One region of the Quadrisphaera sp. DSM 44207 genome, then DNA from elsewhere that is predicted to be linked to it. Evidence: riboswitches for the same ligand, from Rfam matches in the RefSeq annotation. Region 1 holds a riboswitch; each other region holds the start of a gene.

What was found. A riboswitch is a leader RNA that binds a small molecule or an ion and turns the genes downstream of it on or off. The one in region 1 is predicted to bind thiamine pyrophosphate.
Region 2: it holds a riboswitch for thiamine pyrophosphate, as region 1 does, so the genes downstream of both, BLS82_RS14895 (ECF transporter S component) here and BLS82_RS13860 (purine-cytosine permease family protein) in region 1, are expected to answer to the same signal.
Region 3: it holds a riboswitch for thiamine pyrophosphate, as region 1 does, so the genes downstream of both, thiM (hydroxyethylthiazole kinase) here and BLS82_RS13860 (purine-cytosine permease family protein) in region 1, are expected to answer to the same signal.
Region 4: it holds a riboswitch for thiamine pyrophosphate, as region 1 does, so the genes downstream of both, BLS82_RS16655 (alcohol dehydrogenase catalytic domain-containing protein) here and BLS82_RS13860 (purine-cytosine permease family protein) in region 1, are expected to answer to the same signal.

The regions. Positions count from the first base shown of each region.
Region 1 is NZ_FNKA01000003.1:735,311-740,053, reverse strand. It holds gene BLS82_RS13880 (thiazole synthase) at 1-89, opposite strand, end outside; gene thiS (sulfur carrier protein ThiS) at 86-340, opposite strand; gene thiO (glycine oxidase ThiO) at 337-1,491, opposite strand; TPP riboswitch at 1,481-1,587, opposite strand; gene thiE (thiamine phosphate synthase) at 1,615-2,271, shown strand; TPP riboswitch at 2,302-2,413, shown strand; gene BLS82_RS13860 (purine-cytosine permease family protein) at 2,404-3,744, shown strand; gene BLS82_RS13855 (SGNH/GDSL hydrolase family protein) at 3,748-4,479, opposite strand; gene BLS82_RS13850 (ion channel) at 4,587-4,743, shown strand, end outside.
Region 2 is NZ_FNKA01000004.1:194,325-199,067, forward strand. It holds gene BLS82_RS14885 (energy-coupling factor transporter transmembrane component T family protein) at 1-704, opposite strand, end outside; gene BLS82_RS14890 (ABC transporter ATP-binding protein) at 733-2,283, opposite strand; gene BLS82_RS14895 (ECF transporter S component) at 2,292-3,092, opposite strand; TPP riboswitch at 3,154-3,259, opposite strand; gene BLS82_RS14900 (DUF4235 domain-containing protein) at 3,372-3,650, shown strand; gene BLS82_RS15885 (hypothetical protein) at 3,725-3,871, shown strand; gene BLS82_RS14910 (hypothetical protein) at 3,978-4,743, shown strand, end outside.
Region 3 is NZ_FNKA01000002.1:207,594-212,336, reverse strand. It holds gene BLS82_RS15645 (hypothetical protein) at 1-213, shown strand, start outside; gene BLS82_RS07115 (RNA-binding S4 domain-containing protein) at 232-447, opposite strand; gene BLS82_RS07110 (aldo/keto reductase) at 471-1,448, opposite strand; TPP riboswitch at 1,571-1,663, shown strand; gene thiM (hydroxyethylthiazole kinase) at 1,656-2,519, shown strand; gene thiE (thiamine phosphate synthase) at 2,516-3,184, shown strand; gene thiD (bifunctional hydroxymethylpyrimidine kinase/phosphomethylpyrimidine kinase) at 3,181-3,999, shown strand; gene BLS82_RS07090 (thiaminase II/PqqC family protein) at 3,996-4,743, shown strand, end outside.
Region 4 is NZ_FNKA01000001.1:34,305-39,047, reverse strand. It holds partial or broken gene BLS82_RS16160 (CDP-glycerol glycerophosphotransferase family protein) at 1-500, opposite strand, end outside; gene BLS82_RS00165 (GmrSD restriction endonuclease domain-containing protein) at 588-1,481, shown strand; gene BLS82_RS00160 (hypothetical protein) at 1,501-1,827, opposite strand; TPP riboswitch at 1,885-1,968, shown strand; partial or broken gene BLS82_RS16655 (alcohol dehydrogenase catalytic domain-containing protein) at 1,975-2,313, shown strand; gene BLS82_RS16155 (zinc-binding dehydrogenase) at 2,499-2,990, shown strand; gene BLS82_RS00150 (heme-degrading domain-containing protein) at 3,005-3,532, opposite strand; gene BLS82_RS00145 (extracellular solute-binding protein) at 3,731-4,743, shown strand, end outside.

The DNA of each region.
Region 1 (4,743 bases):
GCCTCGCCCGCGACGACCAGGGGGGCGTCGGCCGGCCCCGGGGTCGGGGACGGCGAGCCGGCGGCGGGGGCGTGCAGCTGCGCGGTCATCCGCCCGCCACCGCCCGCAGCACCTCGAGGCGGTCCCCGGCGACGACCGGGGTGGCCGCCCAGCTCCCCGAGGGCACGACCTCGTCCCCGAGCGCGACGGCGGTGCCCCGGGCACCGCCGACGGCGTCCGGGGCCAGCCGGGCGACGACGTCCGCGACCGTCGCCCCCACGGGCAGGCTCATCGGCTCCCCGTTGACGACCACGTCCACGCTCCAGGCCGCGTCCGCGGGGTCCCTCGTGCTGGCGCTCACGTTCCCACCTCCTCCAGCACCGCTGGTCGCGGTGCACACCGGTCGGGGCCGAACTCGGACAGGTGCGCCGGCAGGCCGGCGCCGGTGAGGACGTCGGCGACGGCGTCCGCCGTGGTCCCGGACAGCAGGACGCCGTTGCGGTGGTGCCCCACCGCCAGCACCAGCCCGGGCACGCTCGACGGGCCGATGATGGGGGCGTTGTCCGGGGAGCCCGGGCGGCAGCGGGCGGCGGCCTCGACGAGCTCGAGCTCGCTGACGGCCGGGACGAGGGCCTGCGCATCGCGCAGCAGCTCGTAGACCGCCCCGGCGGTGACGGTCTCGTCGAAACCGCGCTCCTCGGTGGTGGCGCCCACGACGAGCTCACCGTGCGCCCGGGGCACGAGGTAGACCTCCCGATCACGCACGCGCCCGCGCACCGTGCGCGAGATCACGTGCTCGCCGGGGGGCATGCGCAGCCGCAGGACCTGGCCCTTGACCGGGTGGACCGGCGGGTGCGCGGGCGCCGAGCCGCGGGCGCGCGCCCCGGTGGCCAGCACGACGCGCTCCGCGCGCACCGGTGCGCCGTCGTCCAGCCGGACGCCGACCGCGCACCCCCCCTCGACCTCGACCCGCCCCGCGGCCACCACGGTGCGCACCCCGGCCGCGCGCGCCGCCGCCTGCAGCGCGGCGAGCAGCAGCCGCGGGTCGACCTGGTGGTCCCCGCGCACCAGGGCGCCCCCGCACACGGCGGGGTCCAGCAGCGGCTCCAGCTGCCGGCACGCGCGCCCGCTCAGGGCCTCGACGTCGAGCCCGAGCCGCTGCTGGGCGCGGCGGACGTCGGCCAGGCGAGCGCGGTCGTCGGCCTCCAGCGCGACGGCGAGCGTCCCGCAGGCGCGGTAGCCGGGGTCGGCGCCGCTGGCCGCCTGCAGGTCGGCGACGTAGCGCGGGTAGTCGGCGCTCGCGAGCAGGCTCAGGCGCAGCAGCGCCTCCTCGCCGTGGTGCAGCTCGCTGACGGGGGCGAGCATGCCGGCGGCGACGCGCGAGGCGCCCGAGCCGGGCGCCGGGTCGACGAGGACCACCCGCAGGCCGCGCTGCGCGGCGCGCCACGCGCACGCGGTGCCGATCACGCCGCCGCCGAGCACGACGACGTCCGCGGAGGCGACACCGGCCATGGACGCTCCCTTCGCCGGCATGACCCGGATCAGGTTCGACGGTCGGCGAGTGCGCTCGCCCTCTCAGCCCGCGCCCGGGCTCCCGTGGACCTCAACCGTAGCCCTGCTGGCACACTGGCGCGCGTGCCGGGTCCCGACCGCCGCACCGCCCTCGCCGACGCGCGCCTGTACCTGTGCACGGACTCCCGCCGCCGCCAGGGCGACCTCGAACCGTTCCTGGACGCCGTGCTGGGCGCGGGCGTGGACGTCGTCCAGCTGCGGGAGAAGGGCCTGGAGGCCGCCGAGGAGCTGGAGCTGCTGCAGGTGGTGGCCGCGGCCGCTCGCCACCACGGCCGGCTCGTGGCCGTCAACGACCGCGCCGACGTCGCCGCCGTCGCCCGCCCGGACGTGCTCCACCTGGGCCAGCAGGACCTGCCGCCCGCCGCCGCGCGCCGCATCCTCGGCCCCGACGTCCTCCTCGGGCGCTCGACGCACTCGGCGCGGCAGTTCGACACGGCCCTCGCCGATCCGGACGTGGACTACGCGTGCGTGGGTCCGACCTGGGTGACGCCGACCAAGCCCGGTCGGCCCGCCGCGGGCCTGGACCTGGTGCGCCACGCCGCCGCCGTCGCCGGCGGGAGCGCGTGGTTCGCCATCGGGGGCGTCGAGGGCTCGACGCTGGACGCCGTCCTGGACGCCGGCGCGCGCCGCGTGGTCGTCGTCCGGGCGATCACCGAGGCGGACGACCCGGCGGCGGCAGCCGCCGAGCTGGCGCGGCGGCTGCGGGAGCACGGGTCCTAGCGGACTGTTGAGCCCCGTGGCGTAGAGTCGCCGCCGCAGTGCGGGAGCTCGGACGAACCGGGCTGAGAGGGTGGCTGGACGTGCCGCCGACCGCTGGAACCTGACCGGGTAATGCCGGCGTAGGGAGCGCGTGTGAACACGTCTGTCACCAGCCGTCCGTCCTCAGCACCTGACGCCCCGATCACCCTCGCCGAACCGGCGGCCAGGACGCTGGGGCTGCGGGACTGCCTGGGCCTGTGGGGCAACCTCGGCACCAGCCTGCTGCTGCCCGTGGCCGCGACCTACGTGGTGCTGGCCGGCCGGCCGCTGGGCGCGACGCTGCTGGCCATCGTCGTCGGCGCCGTCATCGGCGGCCTGCTGCTCGGCCTCGGCGCCGCCGCGGGCGCCCGCGAGGGCGTGCCGACCATGGTGCTGATGCGGGGCCTGTTCGGACGGCGCGCCTCGGTGGCGCCGACGGTGCTCAACCTCGTGCAGTGCGTCGGCTGGGCGACGTTCGAGATCGTCATCATCGCCGAGGCCGCCTCGCGGGCCCTGGACGCCCCCCGCTGGCCGTTCGTGCTCGGCGCCGGGGCGCTCGCCACCGCCATGGCGCTGCGGCCCCTGGGCGCGGCGCGCGTCCTCGCCCGCTACGCGGTCTGGGCGGCGCTGGCCGCGGTGCTCCACCTCTTCGCCCAGGTGCTCGCCGAGCCGCTGGTCCCCGTGAGCGATGGCGGGGCGGCGTCCTTCTGGACGGCGGCCGACGTCGTGATCGCCCTGCCGGTGTCCTGGTTCCCCCTGGTCGCCGACTACACCCGCCACGCGCGCTCGCCGAGGGCTGCGCTCACCGGGGCGGCGCTCGGATACGGCGGGGCGACCGTCGCGCTGTTCACCCTCGGTGCCCTGGCCCTGGCCGCCTACGGCGCGGCGGGCCTGGACATGATCGACGCCCTGCTCGCCGTCCCCCTGGGGCTCCTGGCGGTGCTCGTGCTCCTCGTCGTCGAGGTCGACGAGGCCTTCGCCAACGTCTACTCCACCGCGGTCTCGGCGCAGAACCTCGCCGGCCGGCTGGACCGCCGGGTGCTCGCGGTGGTCACCGGCGCGGTGGCGACGCTGCTCGCCCTCGCGTTCGACATCGCCGCGTACGAGCCGTTCCTCTTCCTCATCGGCGCGGTCTTCGTGCCCCTGGTGGGGGTCTTCGTGGTGGCCTACCACCTGCTCCCCCGCGGCGCCTGGGACGTCTCGGAGACCGCGCCGTCCCGTCCCCTGCTCCTGCTGCCGTGGGTGGCGGGGTTCGTGGCCTACCAGCTGACGCTGCCCACCTCCCTCGCCGGGCCCGGAGCGGGCTGGACGGCGTGGTGGCGCTCCGCCCAGACGGCCCTGGGCATCGACCCGGCCAACGGCTGGTCGGCCTCGCTGGTCAGCCTCGCGGTCTCCGCCGCGCTCACGGCGCTCGTCGGCCTGCCGGGCGCGCTCTCGCGGAGCCGGCGCACCTGAGGCTCACCCGAGGGCGAGGGCGTTCCAGAACGCGGCGCGCACGCCGCTCGCTCCCCACGCGTTGGGCTCGATGACGCCGCAGTACCACAGCTCGCGGTCAGCAGGGCGGGCCTCGCGCTGCGCGGCGTCCCCGCGCGCGAGCCCGTGGCCGAGGAAGCGACCGTGCACGTCCGCCACCCGCGCGCCGTGCTCGGCCGCCACGGCGCCCAGGGCGGCGTTGAGCTCGCCGAGGACGCCGACGACACCGGGCCACGGGGGCAGCCCCAGGCGCGTCGCGTCGCCGGTGCCGTCGCTGGGGTCGTAAACCGTGCCGACGACCACGCGCGCGTCCGGGGCGGTCAGGGCGCCCAGGCGCTCCAGCGCCCGGTGCAGGTGCTCGCGCACGGCCCGCACGGCGTCCAGCGCCGCCGGGGTGTTCCCGAAGCGGGAGAGCACGTCGTTGCCCCCAGCCGTCACCGTCACCACGGACGGGCGCAGCCCGGAGCGCTGCAGGGCGGGCAGCTGGTCCTCGACGACGCCGCGGGAGGTGGCGCCGTCGCTGGCCAGCACCCGCCACGCCAGGCCGGGCAGGCGCGTGGCGAGGTCCGCGCCGCGCCAGTGCGGGAAGTCCTCGTCGCGGTTGCGCGCCAGCAGGCTCGCGCCGCCGCGCCCCGGCCCTCCGGCGTAGTCGTCGATCGAGATCGAGTCGCCCAGCCCGACGTAGACGGGTGCGTCCGGCTGCGTCCTGTCCGCCATGCGCCGTCCGTGCCCGCTGAGGCGCCTCCCACGCACCGTGCCGCACCGTGCCGCGACGGCCCGCGGGCGCAGTAGGTTGCGCGCGTCCGCCGCCCACAGGGAGCCCCGTGCCGTTCCTCCTCCTCCGGCTGTCGCGGTACCTGCGGCACCTGACCGGCTGGCGCCTGCCGCTGGTCATCATCGGGGTGGTCTTCGCCACGAGCTGGCTGGCGATGTGGCTGGTCGAGCCCGGGGAGATCACCGAGCCGGGGAACTACTGGTGGT
Region 2 (4,743 bases), on a different contig from region 1:
GCGCGCACCCGGCTGGTGCGGGCCCAGGTGCGCTGCGGCGACGCCCCGAAGCCGCGCGCCTCCATCGCGGTCGCCAGCACGGCAGCGCGGCGCACGGCGAGCACGAGCAGCGCGAAGACCTGTCCGGTCGCGCGCCGCGCGCCGGCGAGCAGGCCGTCGTCCCCCAGCCCGCGCGCCCGCCGGGCCAGCCCCAGCTGGGTCCACTCCTCGGCGAGGACGTCGACGAGGCGCAGCGCGGCCAGCGCCGCGAGGACGAACCGGTGCGGCAGCCGCACCACCTGCGCCAGGGCGTCCCCGAGGTCCGTGGGGTCGGTGCTGGCGAGCAGGACGACGCCGGGCAGCCCGATGGCGCAGACGCGCGCGAAGACCGCGGCGGCCGCCAGCAGCGACCCGGTCGTCACGGTGACCGGTCCCGCGCCGAGCAGCACCGCGCCCTCGTCCGCGCCGACGAGGGCGGTCAGGACGGCGGCGGGGACGGCGCCGAGCAGCACGACCGCCGCGCGCCGCGCCAGGGCCCGGGCGGACAGGCCCGCCCGCGGCAGCACCAGCAGCTCCAGCAGCAGCGCCGTGCCGGCGGTGACGGGGTCGACCGTGAGCAGCAGGGCGACCGAGACCAGGAGCGCCACCGCCAGCTTGGCGACGGGGTTGGCGCGCGCGAGCGCGGTCGGCCGCACCGCGCCCGCGTCGAGCAGGCCGAGGCTCACGGCGCCGCTGCTCCGGATCGCCGCGGGCTCACCGCGCCGCTCCCGCCGGCAGCCGGGTGCGCACCCGCCCGTCCGCCACGGCCCACACCTCGTCGGCGAGCGCCGCGGTGAGGTCCGCGTCGTGCGTGGCGGCCACGACCGCCGCGCCCTCGTCGCGCACCTCGCGCAGGAGCCGCACCAGCTGCGCCCACGTCCGGGCGTCCTGGCCGAAGGTCGGCTCGTCGAGCACGAGCAGCCGCGGGCGGGTGGCCAGCGCGGTCGCCACCGACAGCCGCCGCTGCTCCCCGCCCGAGAGCGTGAAGGGGTGGGCGCGGGCCAGGTGCTGCAGGTGCAGCCGCTCGAGCAGGGCGGCGACGCGCGCGGCGACGTCCGCCTCGGGCGCCCCGGCCCGGCGCGGCCCGACCGCGAGCTCCTCGGCGACGGTGCCGGCGACGAACTGGTGGCGCGGGTCCTGGAAGACCGACCCGATCCGGGTGACCAGCTGGCGCGCGCGCCACCGCACCGGCTCCTCGCCGGCACCGGCGGCGAGGGCGGGCGTCGCGCGCACGCGCCCGGACACCGGCGCCACCAGACCGGCCAGGGCGAGCGCGAGCGTCGACTTGCCGGCCCCGTTGGGACCGCGCACGGCCACGACCCGGCCCGCCGTCACGCCGGCGTCGACGCCGCTGAGCACGGGAGCGCCGCCCCGGCGTCCCACGGCGACCTCCTCCAGGGCCAGCAGCGGCTCCTCGGGCGGCGTTGCGCGCACCTGGGCCGGCGAGGCAGCACCCGGCGACGCGGTGGGCCGCAGGGGCGCCGCGGACCTGCCGGGCAGCCACACGCCGGCCGCCGCCAGCTCGGCGGCGCGCTCGGCCAGCACCCGTTCGGGCGGGCCGTCGGCGAGCGCGCCGCCGCCGGGCGCGAGGACGACGACGCGGTCGACGAGGTCCAGCCACAGGTCGACCCGGTGCTCGACGAGCAGGCAGCCGCCGCCGGTGGCGCGCAGCTGCTCTCCGACCACCGCGCGCAGGCGGCGGGCGCCGTCCGGGTCGAGCATCGCGGTCGGCTCGTCGAGCAGCAGCAGGCCGGGGCGCAGCGCCAGCACGCCCGCGAGGGCCAGCCGCTGGCGCTGTCCTCCGGACAGGCGGGACGTCGGGTGGCGTCGCGGCAGCGGCAGGTCCACGGCCGCCAGCGCGCCGTCCACCCGCGGCCAGATCGCCTCCGGCGGCACGCGGTGGTTCTCCAGGCCGAACGCGACGTCGTCCCCCACGCGGGCGAGCACCGTCTGCGCCTGCGGGTCCTGCAGCAGCAGCCCCGTGCGCGCCTCGCCCGCGCGCCCTGCGACGGCGTCCAGCCGGGCGCGGCCGGCCGGCGCGCCGTCCAGGAGCAGCTGGCCCTCCTGCTCCCCGGAGCCGTCCTCCCCGGCGTCGAGGAGGCCGGCGACGCCCGCGAGCAGCGTGGACTTGCCGGCACCGCTCGGGCCGAGCAGCAGCACCCGCTCACCGGGCGCGACGTCGAGGTCGAGCCCGCGCACGGCCCACGCCCGCCGCCCGTTCCAGCGCCAGCCCCAGCCGCGGGCGGCGATGCGCGGCGCGTGCACCGCCGGGGTCAGACCCGGCTGGCGCCGCGCCCGGAGGCGAGCGGCGCCAGGGCGCCCGTGGCGGCCAGCGCGCGGGTCAGCGCCCAGGCCCCCGCCCCGGCGACGACCACCCCGGAGACCACGGCGAAGGCGACGTAGACCGCCTTCAGCTCGGCGGGGAGCTCCGGGTAGTACACGAGGCTGTCGAGGAGGCCGACCACCACGCCCGCACCCGCCCCCGCGGCCAGCGCCGCGGGCAGGCCCCAGCGCCGGTAGAGCATCAGGGCGAGGACCACCTCGGCGCCGAGGCCCTCGAGCAGGCCGTACCAGACGGTCGCGAAGCCCCACTGGTTGCCCACGAGCGCGCTGAGGACGGCGGCGACGAGCTCGGTGTAGACGGCGGCACCGGGACGGCGGACGACGAGGCCGCCGAGCACCCCGGGCAGGAGCCACACGCCGGCGACGAGCGCCGACGCGGGCGGGAAGAAGGCGAGGGCCGCGCTCACCGGCCCGTAGGCCGCGACGTTCCACACCACCAGGAGCAGCCCGCCGGCGACACCGAGGACGCTCGCGACGACGATGTCGACCACGCGCCAGCGCGGATGGTGCGAGGAGGTCCACCCCGCCAGCCACGACCCGGCGAGGGCGAGGAGGACCGCGAGCGGGACGGTCAGGTCCGTCTCGAACAGCGTGGGGCGGCCGAGCAGCCCCGACCCGACGGCGGCGGCGAGCAGGAGGCCCGCGGCGGCGAGCGCGAGCGGACGGCGCCCGGTCGGCACCGGCGCGGTGGCGCCGTCGGCGCCGCGGGTGGAGCGGTGGGTGGTGCTCATGGTGGTCCTCCTCCGTCGGTGGAAGGAGGGGATGCCGCGCGCCCGCCCCCAGGCGGGTGCGCGGCCGAGATGCCCGACTCCCTACGCCGGTGTGACCCGGATCAGGTTCGAGGGTCTGCGGTCGCCCGCACTCTCAGCGCCCTGGTGGCGCTCCCCTGTCGTTCACCGCGCATCGTACTGCGGCCGGACGGGGGTGCTCAGGTGGCCCCGCGTCCCCGGGAGCGGCAGGGTGGCGCCGGGCCCGCGCGGTCGGCGCGGACGGCGCGAGAGGAGCAGGCGGTGGGCGGTCTGGTGTGGAGCGTGATGTCGCTGGGGTCGAAGGTCGTCGGCCGGTCGGTCACGAACACGGCGGCGAGCCGCGTCTGGAAGGCCGCCACGCGCCGCAACCCCCCGATGAACCCGATGAGCCCGGCGACGTCGTGGGGCGAGGCGACGGCGTGGTCGATGGTCACGGGCGCGATCAGCGGCTTCGTCGTCATGCTCCTGACGCGGCAGGCGGCGAAGTTCTACCGGACGTCCGCAGGCCACCTGCCCCGCAAGGTCGCCCAGGACGGCTGACGCCGACCGCCGCCGGCGCGGCCGCACGGGTGCTCGGGCGCCCCGACCGGCCGCGGGCGTGGCACCCTCGGGGGGTGCTGCTCAGCTCGCTGCGCGAACCCGGGACGGGGCGCCCCTCGCCGCTGGCCAAGCTCCTGGCCGTGCTCGTCGTCGCGGGCATGCTCGCCTCGATCTCGCCCGTGCTGGTGCCCGTGCTGCGCTGGTTCGCCGCCCCCTTCTGAGCCGGCGCAGCCCTCCGGCCTGAACATCGACAGGCCGTGAGCACTCGTCGCTCTCTGTAGACTCTTCGCGCGGCTGCCGTCGGGGCGCCCGCTCGAGGAGGGCCCGATGCACCGCACCGCCGTGGCCCCGGCCTGCGCGGTCCTCGCCCTCGCCGCCGGCCTCGCGCTCGCCGCTCCCGCGGCCGCCGCTCCCGGCGCCGCGACCACCGCGAGCGCGACCACCGCCGGCCCTCCCCCTGCCGCCGCGCGCGTCGTCCTCGACCCGGCGCAGGTGTCGGTGCGCCTCGTGCTGGACGACGCCCGGACGGCGCCCGCTCCGAGCGGGGACGCCGCCCGCGGCGCGCAGGCGGCGCCCGCGGCCCCCGGCGCGCGGCTGAGCATCGACCTGCCCGACGTGGTCGACGCCTCGGACGCGCGGGCCGCGCTGCGCGTGGACGGCGCCGAGCGGGCGGTGCCGGTGGAGCTCTCGCTGCACGACGGGCGCCTGCACCTGGAGCTGCCCTCCGCCGACGAGCTCGACCAACGCGGGAGCGACCGCGGCGAGGACGCCGCGGCGCTCGCGCAGGGCGGGGCGGCCCCCGCCGACCAGCTCGGGGCGGCCCTCGGGCAGGGCGGGGCCGGCGCACCGGTCGTGCTCGAGCTCGACGGGCTGGCCCTGGACGACGCCCCGCCGGGGTACCGCGTCGAGCCCGCCGCGGCCCTGCCCCTCCGCCTCGCCGAGGACGCACCCGCGTCGGTCGAGCTCGGCCTCGGCGTCGCCGCCACCGCCGACGTCGGTGCGGCCGGGGCCGGTGGCGGGGCCGCTGACGCGCCCGGTGGCGGCGTGGCGGCGGGCGCGGACGTCGAGGTCGAGCTGCCCGCCACCTCGGCGC
Region 3 (4,743 bases), on a different contig from region 1:
GCGCTGACCGCGCTCGCGTGCCGGTCGCGCTCGCGCTCGGGTGCCGACGGGGACGCGGCGGAGCGCCGCGGCACCCGCACCGGCCGCACCGGCCGCACCGGCACCCGCACCGGCTCCGGCCTGCCGCCGCGCGTGGAGCGCCGCGGTGCCGACGGCACCGTCGCGCAGATCGACCTGCGCGCGATCAGCGGCGGCCTCACCCGCACCTTCTGAGCGCCCCGGCCGGGGCGCTCAGACGACGCGACGGGGGTCGCCGTCCACCGCGACGACGTCCCCGCGGCGGACCTGCCGCCCGCGCCGGGTCTCGACCTCGCCGTTGACGGTGACGGCGCCGCTGTCCAGCAGCGGCTTGACGTCCGCGCCGGAGTCGACGGCCCCGGCCAGCTTCAGCAGCTGGCCGAGCCGGATGACGTCCTCGCGGATGCGCACCTCGTCCACGCCGCCCATCCTCGCGCGCCCGTCCTCGCGCGTCAGAACCCGGCGACGGGGTGCGGCGCGTACGGCTCCTCGAGCAGGGTGACCTCCTCCTCGGACAGCCGCAGCGACAGCGCCGCCACGGCGTCCTCGAGGTGGTGCAGCTTCGTGGCGCCGACGATCGGCGCGGTGACCTGCGGCCGCGAGGCCACCCACGCCAGCGCGACCTGCGCGCGCGGCACCCCGCGCTGCTCGGCCACCTGCGCGACGCGCTCGGCGATCGCGCGGTCCGAGGCGGAGGTGTCGTAGAGGTCGCGCCCGAAGGCGTCGGTCTGCGAGCGCTCGGTGCGCTCGTCCCAGTCGCGGGTCAGGCGGCCGCGGGCGAGCGGGCTCCAGGGCAGGACGCCGACGCCCTGGTCCGCGCACAGCGGCAGCATCTCCCGCTCCTCCTCGCGCTGGAGCAGGTTGTAGTGGTCCTGCATGCTCACGAACCGGGTCCAGCCGCGCAGCTCGGCGGTGTGCAGGGCCTTGGAGAACTGCCACGCCCACATGGAGGAGGCCCCGAGGTAGCGGGCCTTGCCGGCCCTGACGACGTCGTGCAGCGCCTCGAGGGTCTCCTCGATCGGCGTCAGCGGGTCCCAGCGGTGGACCTGGTACAGGTCGACGTGGTCGGTGCCGAGGCGGCGCAGGCTGGCGTCGATCTCGGTCATGATCGCCGCGCGGGAGAGCCCGGCGCCGTTGGGGCCCGGCCGCATCCGCCCGTGGACCTTCGTGGCGATCACGACCTCCTCGCGGGAGGCCGCGAAGTCCTTCAGCGCCCGCCCGAGGATCTCCTCGCTGCTGCCGGCCGAGTACACGTTCGCGGTGTCGAAGAACGTGACGCCCAGCTCCAGCGCCCGTCGGACGAAGGGGCGGGCCTCCTCCTCGGGCAGGGTCCACGGGTGGGTGCCGCGCTGGGGGTCGCCGTAGCTCATGCACCCCAGGCAGAGGCGCGAGACCTCCAGCCCGGACCCGCCCAGCCTCACGTGCTCCACGGCGCACCTCCCTGCTCCCGGGGCTCGTGCCCCCGGCGCCATCCGAGCACGGGGCGCACCCGCGCCGCCACCGCGGCCGGGACGCCGTGGCGCCCCCGGCAGCGCGCTGCTACGGTCGGCGGCGAAGTGACACGGGGTGCCCCGCCCGGGGCTGAGATCACACCCGTCGAACCTGTCCAGGTCATGCTGGCGGAGGGATGTCACGGCATGAGCGCCATTGCGGCACCACGCGATCCGTCCACCCTGCGCGACGACGTCGCCGCGGCGCGCGAGCGGCTGCGCCGCGACGGCCCGCTCGTGCAGTGCCTGACCAACACCGTGGTGCAGGCCCTGACCGCCAACGCGCTGCTGGCCGCCGGGGCCTCGCCCGCCATGGTCGACGACCCGCACGAGGCGGCGGGCTTCGCCGCCGCGGCCTCGGCCGTGCTCGTCAACGTCGGCACCGTCAGCGCCCGCACCGCCGAGGCGATGCGCCTGGCCACCGCCGCGGCCGCCGAGCACGCCACCCCGTGGGTGCTCGACCCGGTGGCCGTCGGGCCGCTGCCGTGGCGCACGCAGCTGGCGGGCGAGCTGCTCGCGCACCGCCCGGCCGTGGTGCGCGGCAACGCCTCGGAGGTGCTCGCCCTGGCCGGGTCCGGGGCGGGCGGGCGCGGCGTCGACAGCACCTCCTCCCCCGAGGAGGCCCTCGCGGGCGCCGCGGCGCTGGCGCGGCGCACCGGTGGGGCGGTCGCCGTCAGCGGCGCGGTCGACGTCCTCACCGACGGCCGCCGCGTCGTCCGGGTCGGCGGCGGGCACGTGCTGCTCACCCGCACCACGGGCGCCGGGTGCGCGCTCGGCGCCCTGGTCGCCGCGTACGCCGCGATCGTCCCCGACCGCCTCGTCGCGGCGAGCGCCGCCTCCGCCCACGTCGCGCTCGCCGCCGAGCGGGCCGCCGCGGTGTGCGGGGGCCCGGGCACGTTCGCGGCCGCCTGGCTCGACGCGCTGGACGCGGTGGACGGCGCGCAGCTGGCCGCCGCCGACCTCTCGGCCGGGGAGCTGGCGGCGCACGAGAGCCCGGCGGGTGGGCGGTGAGCGCCGTCGCCGCGGGGGCCGCCGCCGGGCGGCGCCCGCTCGACCCGACGCTGTACCTGGTCACCGACACCGCCCTGAGCGCGCCGCGCGCGGTGCCGGACGTCGTCCGCGCCGCCGCCGCGGGAGGCGCGAGCGCGGTGCAGGTGCGCGACAAGCGCGCCTCGGCCCGCGACCTGCTGGCGCTCGTGCGCGCCGTCCGCGACGCGCTGGCGGACCACCCGTCCGTGGCCGTGCTCGTCGACGACGCCGTGGACGTCGCGGTGCTGGCCGGCGCGGACGGCGTGCACGTGGGGCAGTCGGACCTGCCGGCCGAGGAGGTGCGCGCCCTGCTCGGGCCGCAGCGCCTCGTGGGCCTGTCGGTGGGCAGCGCGGCGGAGGCGGCCGCGGCGGCGGACCTGCCGCCCGGCACGGTGGACTACTGGGGCCTGGGGCCGGTGTGGGCGACCCCCACCAAGCCCGACGCCGCGGCGCCGCTGGGCCTGGACGGGCTGCGCGCGCTCGTCGCGCCCGCCCGCCGCGCCGGCGTGGCCACGGTCGCCATCGGCGGCGTCGACGCCGAGCGCGCCCCCGCCGTGCGCGCCACCGGCGTCGATGGGATCTGCGTCGTCTCCGCCGTGGCCGCCGCCGCCGACCCGCGCGCCGCCGCGGCGCGGCTGCTGCCGTGACCGCCGTCGCGCTGAGCGTCGCCGGCAGCGACCCCAGCGGCGGGGCCGGGATCCAGGCGGACCTGAAGACCTTCAGCGCGCTCGGCGCCTACGGCACGGCCGTGCTGACGGCGCTGACCGCCCAGAGCACCCGCGGGGTGAGCGGGGTGCACGTGGTCCCGGCCGACTTCGTGCGCCAGCAGCTGGAGACCCTCCTCGACGACGTGGCGGTGCACGCCGCGAAGACCGGCATGCTCGCCACCGCGGAGGTGGTGCGGGCGGTGGCGCAGGTGCTCCGCGCGCGCGACGTCGGCGCGCTGGTCGTCGACCCGGTCATGGTCGCCACGAGCGGGGACCGCCTCCTCGACGCCGGCGCCGTCGACGCCGTGCGCGAGGAGCTGCTGCCGCTGGCGGACGTGCTCACGCCCAACGCGCCGGAGGCGGCGGTCCTGCTGGAGCGGGCTCCCGCCGCGAGCACCGACGAGCTGCTCGAGCAGGCGCACGCGCTGCGCGCCCTGGGCCCGCGCGCGGTGCTGCTCAAGGGCGGGCACCTCGGCGGCGAGCACAGCGTCGACGTCCTGGCCACGGCGCAGGGCACCGCGCTCGTCACCCGCCCGCGCGTGGCGACGTCGAACACCCACGGCACGGGCTGCGCGCTCGCGGCGGCGCTCACCGCGCTCGCCGCGACGCGCCGTCCCGGGCAGGACGAGCAGGCCTGGTACCGCATCGTCGAGGACGCCCGCGACCACCTGCACGAGGCGCTCCTGGCCGGCGCCGACCTGGGCGTCGGGTCCGGGCACGGGCCGGTGCACACCCTGGCGCGGTGGTGGCGGTGAGCTTCAGCGAGCAGGCGTGGGAGCGCACCAGCGGCCTGCGGGCGGCGATCGACGACCTGGCCTTCCTGAGGGAGCTCGCCGACGGCTCCCTCGACCCGGCCGCGTTCCGCCACTACCTGGAGCAGGACGCCCTGTACCTGGCCGGGTACGCGCGGGCGCTGGCGCTGCTGGCGGCCCGGGCCCCGGACACCGCCGCGGCGGGCTTCTGGGCGCGCTCGGCGCACACCACGGGGGTGGTCGAGGCCGCCCTGCACGAGGACCTGCTCTCCGGGGCGCTGCTCGACCCGGCAGCCGCGGACCCCGCCGCAGACCCCACCGCGGCGCCGTCACGGTCGTCACCCCGGCCGTCGCCGACGTGCCTGGGCTACACCTGCTACCTGGTCGCCGCGGCCGCCACCGCGCCCTACGCGGTGGCCGCGGCCGCCGTCCTGCCCTGCTTCTGGGTCTACGCCGACGTCGCACGGCGCCTGGCCGCGGCCGCGACGGCCGCCGCGGCCGGGGAGCACCCCTACGCCCGCTGGGTCGCCGCCTACGACGCCGAGGAGTTCCAGGGCGCGACGGCGCGGGCCCGGGCGCTCGTGGACGACGCCGCGCTCGCGCAGCCGACGCTGGTCCCGGCCATGCACGAGGCGTTCCGCACCGCCGTGGCGTTCGAGCACGCCTTCTGGGCGGCCGCCCACGCGCGCGAGCGGTGGCCCCTGGACGACCGGGACGGCGACGGCGCGATCGGCGAGGACGGCGGGG
Region 4 (4,743 bases), on a different contig from region 1:
CCGTGCCAGGTCTGCAGGTACAGGCAGCCGGGCGGCTTGCGCCAGTCGGTCGGCAGGTGCTGGTCGGAGACGACGACGTCGGTGCGCTCCAGCACCGCCGCGGCGGCCGGGCCGCGGGGCGGCGCGGTGCGCACGCCGGCGGGGAAGCCGTGCTGGTGGCGCGGAGAGGCCAGCCAGACGTGCTCGGCGCGGTCGCCGCGCGCGAGCAGCGCCTCGTGCAGGGCCCGGGGGCTGTCGCAGTACCGCCCGTCGAAGCTGTTGTAGACGATCCGCACCGCCGTCCCCCGTCCGTCCGCGGCCGGCTGCGCGCCGGCGTCCTGCCCGTGCCGGGCCCGTCGTCGTGGCGCTGACCCGCGCCGGGCCGGGTCGCGCGGGCCGGGGTGCGGACGGTCCGGGCGGCGCTCGCCGGCTCGCTCCAGGACCTCGCCGCGGCCGATAGTAGGGCCGAGGAGCCCGCGCGCGACGCCACGGCGCGTCGGGGAGCACTCCGCCGGACCCATCGACGACGCTGCGTGACAGCCTGTGGCGGCCGGTGGTGTCCGGTGGTGTCCGGTGGTGTCCGTGCGGGCTGGGGGAGCGGGGGAGCGGTGCGTCCTGAGGAGCGGGTGCTGCGCGTGGTGCTGCCAGCCGTGCTCGCCGGGCTGCTGGCGGGGTGCGGCGCCGGGCTGCTCGCCGCGCCCGGCCCGGCGCCGGCGTCCGCGCCGGCCGGCGCGCCGGGGTCGGCCCTCGAGGCGCTCGCGGCCGTGCCGGTCAAGGGCCGGGCGCCGCGCACGGGCTACGAGCGCGAGCGCTTCGGGCAGGCCTGGGCGGACGTGGACCGCAACGGGTGCGACACCCGCAACGACGTCCTCGCCCGCGACCTGACGGGGGAGGTCTTCGAGCCGGGCAGCGACTGCGTCGTGGTCTCCGGGGACCTGGCGGAGCCGTACACCCCGAAGGCCGTGCGCTTCCAGCGCGGCGAGGGCACCAGCGAGCTGGTGCAGGTCGACCACGTCGTCGCCCTCTCCGACGCCTGGCAGAAGGGCGCCCAGGGCTGGGACGACGCGCGCCGCACCGCCTTCGCCAACGACCCGCTGAACCTCCTCGCGGTCGACGGGGAGCTGAACCAGGCCAAGGGCGACGCCGACGCCGCCACCTGGCTGCCCCCGAACCGGGGCTACCGCTGCGCCTACGTCGCGCGGCAGGTGGCCGTCAAGAGCGCCCACGGGCTGTGGATGACGCAGGCCGAGCACGACGCCGTCGCCCGCGTGCTCGCCGCCTGCCCCGACGAGCCCCTGCCGGCCGGGGACGGCGCCCCGGCACCGCCTGCCACGCCGGGCGGCGCAGCTGGCGCGGGGGCCGCGGGGGACGGGCTCGACCCGCGCCACGGCAGCTGCTCGCAGGTGGTGGCCGCGGGACTGGGGCCCTACCGGCGCGGCGCCGACCCGGAGTACGACTGGTACCAGGACGGCGACGGCGACGGGACGGCCTGCGAGGGCTGAGCGCTCGCGCGCGGCCGGCTCACGGGCGCGGGTCGACGCGGGTCCACGACCGCTGGCCGGCGCGGCGCCGGCCCGTGGCCGCGGAGCAGCGCGGGCAGACCCGCTGCACCTGCCTGCCGTCCCCGCCGCCCCCGCCGTCCCCGGAGGCGACGGCGGAGAACGGTACGTGCGGGAAGCGCACCAGCTGCGAGCGGCTGAGCGCCAGGCCGCACAGCGTCTGGTTCGTCCCGGGCTCCCAGGCGTGCGCCTCGCCTCCCGGCTGGCGGACGCCGTCCTCGTCCCTCCACTGCCCGGACGCCGCCACGGACGCGGCCACGGACGTCCCGGCCCTGCGCTGTGCTGCCACGCCCGCGCGGTACCCGCCGGGCGCCCTGGCACACCGCCGCGTAGCCTCGCGCCCGTACGCGGGAGCCCGCACCAGCGGGCTGAGAGGGCGGCTGGGGCCGTCGACCGTTCGAACCTGTCCGGGTCGTGCCGGCGTAGGGAGGGACCAGTGCGCGCTGCGCGCTTCTCCGGAGCGGGTCGCCCGCTCCTCGTCGAGGACGTGGAGGACCCGAGCCCCGGACCGGGGCAGGTGGTCCTCGACGTCGCCGCGGCGGGGGTGTGCGGCACGGAGCTGCACTTCCTCGACGGGGTGCTGGTGCCGGCCCGCACGCCCATCACCCTGGGCCACGAGGTGGCCGGCACCGTCGCCCGGCTGGGGGAGGGCGTGCGGGGCGTCGGCCTCGGCGACCGGGTCGCCGTCCACTACCGGCACGCGTGCGGGCGGTGCCGCTGGTGCCGGGCGGGGGAGGACCACCTGTGCGACGCGCCCCTGGGTTTCCTGGCCTTCGCCACGGACGGCGGCTTCGCCGAGCAGGTGCTCGTGCCGGCGTCCGCGCTGGTGCCCGTGCCGGACGCGCTGGACCTGCCGACCGCCGCGACGCTGTGCTGCAGCGCGACCACGGCGCTGCACGCGGTGGACGTCGCGGGCGTGCAGGAGGGCCGGACCGCGGTCGTGCTGGGCACCGGGGGGGGGTGGGGCTGGCGCTCGTGCAGGTGCTGCGGCTGGCCGGCGCGCGCGTGGTGGCCGTCGCCCGCAGCGCCGCGCGCCTGCGCCTGGCCCGCGACCTGGGCGCCGACGTCCTCGTCGACGCGTCCGCGGACGACGTGGCCGCCCGGGTGCGCGAGGCCACCGGCGGCGCCGGCGCGGACGTCGTCTTCGAGCTCGTGGGCACCGCCGCGAGCGGGGCCGCGGCCCTGGGGTGCCTCGGCACGCGCGGCGCGCTGGTCTACCTCGGCTACAGCGGCGAGCGCGTCGCGCTGGACCCCCTGGCCCTGGTGGTGCCCGAGCAGCGGATCCTGACGTCGGTGGGCAACCGGCGGGCGGAGCTGGTGCGCGCGCTGGAGCTGGGAGCCACCGGACGGCTGCGGACGGCGATCACGCCCGCGCCGCTCGAGCAGGCCCCGCGCGTGCTGGAGGACCTGCGCGCCGGTCGCGTCGTCGGCCGCGCCGTGCTCGTGCCCTGAGACCGGGGCAGGCGTCAGCCGCGCCGCTGGTCCAGGTGGGCCTGCACCGCCTCGACCACGAGGGCGTGGTCCTGCGCCTGCGGCAGGCCCGAGACGGTGACGGCTCCGACGACGCCCACGCCGCGCACGCGCACCGGGAAGGCGCCCCCGTGGGTGGCGTACTGCGCCGGGTCGACCCCGGCGCGCGCGTCCAGGACCTCGCCGCGGGCGGCCAGGCGCCGGCCGACGAGGTAGGAGGAGGCGCCGAAGCGCTCCACCACCCGCACCTTGCGCTCGACCCACCGGTCGTTGTCCGGGGTGGTCCCGCGCAGCGCCGCGTGGAACAGCTGCTGGCCGCCGCGGCGCACGTCGACCACGACGGGCAGGTCCCGCTCGCGGGCGAGGTCGACGAGGCGGCAGCCGAGCGCCCACGCGTCGTCCTCGTCGAAGCGGTCGAACTGCAGCCGCTCCTCCTGGGCCGCCAGCTCGCTGACCAGGGCGTGCAGCGCGGGGTCGGGCGCGGGGTCGGGTGCGGGGTCGGGTGCGGGGTCGGCGGGAGCCACCGCTCCATCGTGCCCGCACCCGCCGCACGGGTTGACACGCGGGGGGACGTGGAGAACGCTCACCCGCAACCGGTCACCGACCGTGGCCGCTCGCCAACGGAGGCGATGCACGTGCGCGATGGTGCGAGTGCAGGGCGGGTCCCCGGCCCGAGCGCGGCCGGTGCCCGCAAGCGGAGGCGGCGCGGGAGCGCGGCGCGGGTGGTCGCGGCCGCGGCGGCCGTCACCGCCGCCGCGGGGCTGGCGGGGTGCGGGGGCGAGGCGGAAGCCGGCCCGCCGGTGCTGACCTGGTACATCAACAACGCCTACGACGCCACCATCGCCGAGCGGTGCTCGCAGGAGGCCGACGAGTACGACATCCAGACGGAGCTGCTGCCGGCCTCGCCCGCCGCCCAGCGCGAGCAGCTGCTGCGCCGCCTGGCGGCCAACGACACCTCCATCGACGTCATGAGCCTCGACCCGCCGTTCATGGCGGAGTTCGCCAACGCGGGCTTCCTGCGGCCCTTCACGCAGGAGGAGCAGGCCGAGTTCTCCGACGGCGTCCTGCAGGGCGCCCTCGAGCAGTCCCTGTACGAGGGCACCATGTACGGCGCTCCCTTCTTCGCCAACACCCAGCTCCTCTGGTACAAGAAGTCCGTCGCCGAGGCCGCCGGGCTCGACCTGGAGGACGAGCCGGTGACGTGGGAGCAGCTCGTCGCCGCGGCGGAGCAGACCCAGGCCACGGTGGCCGTCCAGGGCCGCCGCAACGAGAGCCTGATGGTGTGGGTCAACGCCCTGGTGGCGTCCGCCGGCGGCACCATCCTCGACCCCGACAGCGAGGGCCAGCAGCCCGAGGACGTCGAGGCCGTCATCGACAGCCCGCCCGGCTCGACCGCCGCGGAGATCATCAACCGCGTCGCCACCTCGTCCGCGGCCCCACCGGCCCTCAGCACCGCGGGGGAGGAGGAGTCCCGGGCCGCCTTCCAGGCCGAGGACGGGGGCTTCATGGTCAACTGGCCCTACGTGTGGGCCGCGTTCGCCGCCGCCGAGGAGGCCGGCACGCTGCCCGCGGACTTCCGCGAGGACGTCGGCTGGGCCCAGTACCCGCGCGTGGACCCGGACACCCCCAGCGCCAACCCGATCGGCGGTGTGGGCCTGAGCATCGGGGCGTTCACGCAGCACCCGGAGCTGGCCGTCGACGCCGTCCGGTGCGTGCGCTCGGTGGAGAGCCAGGT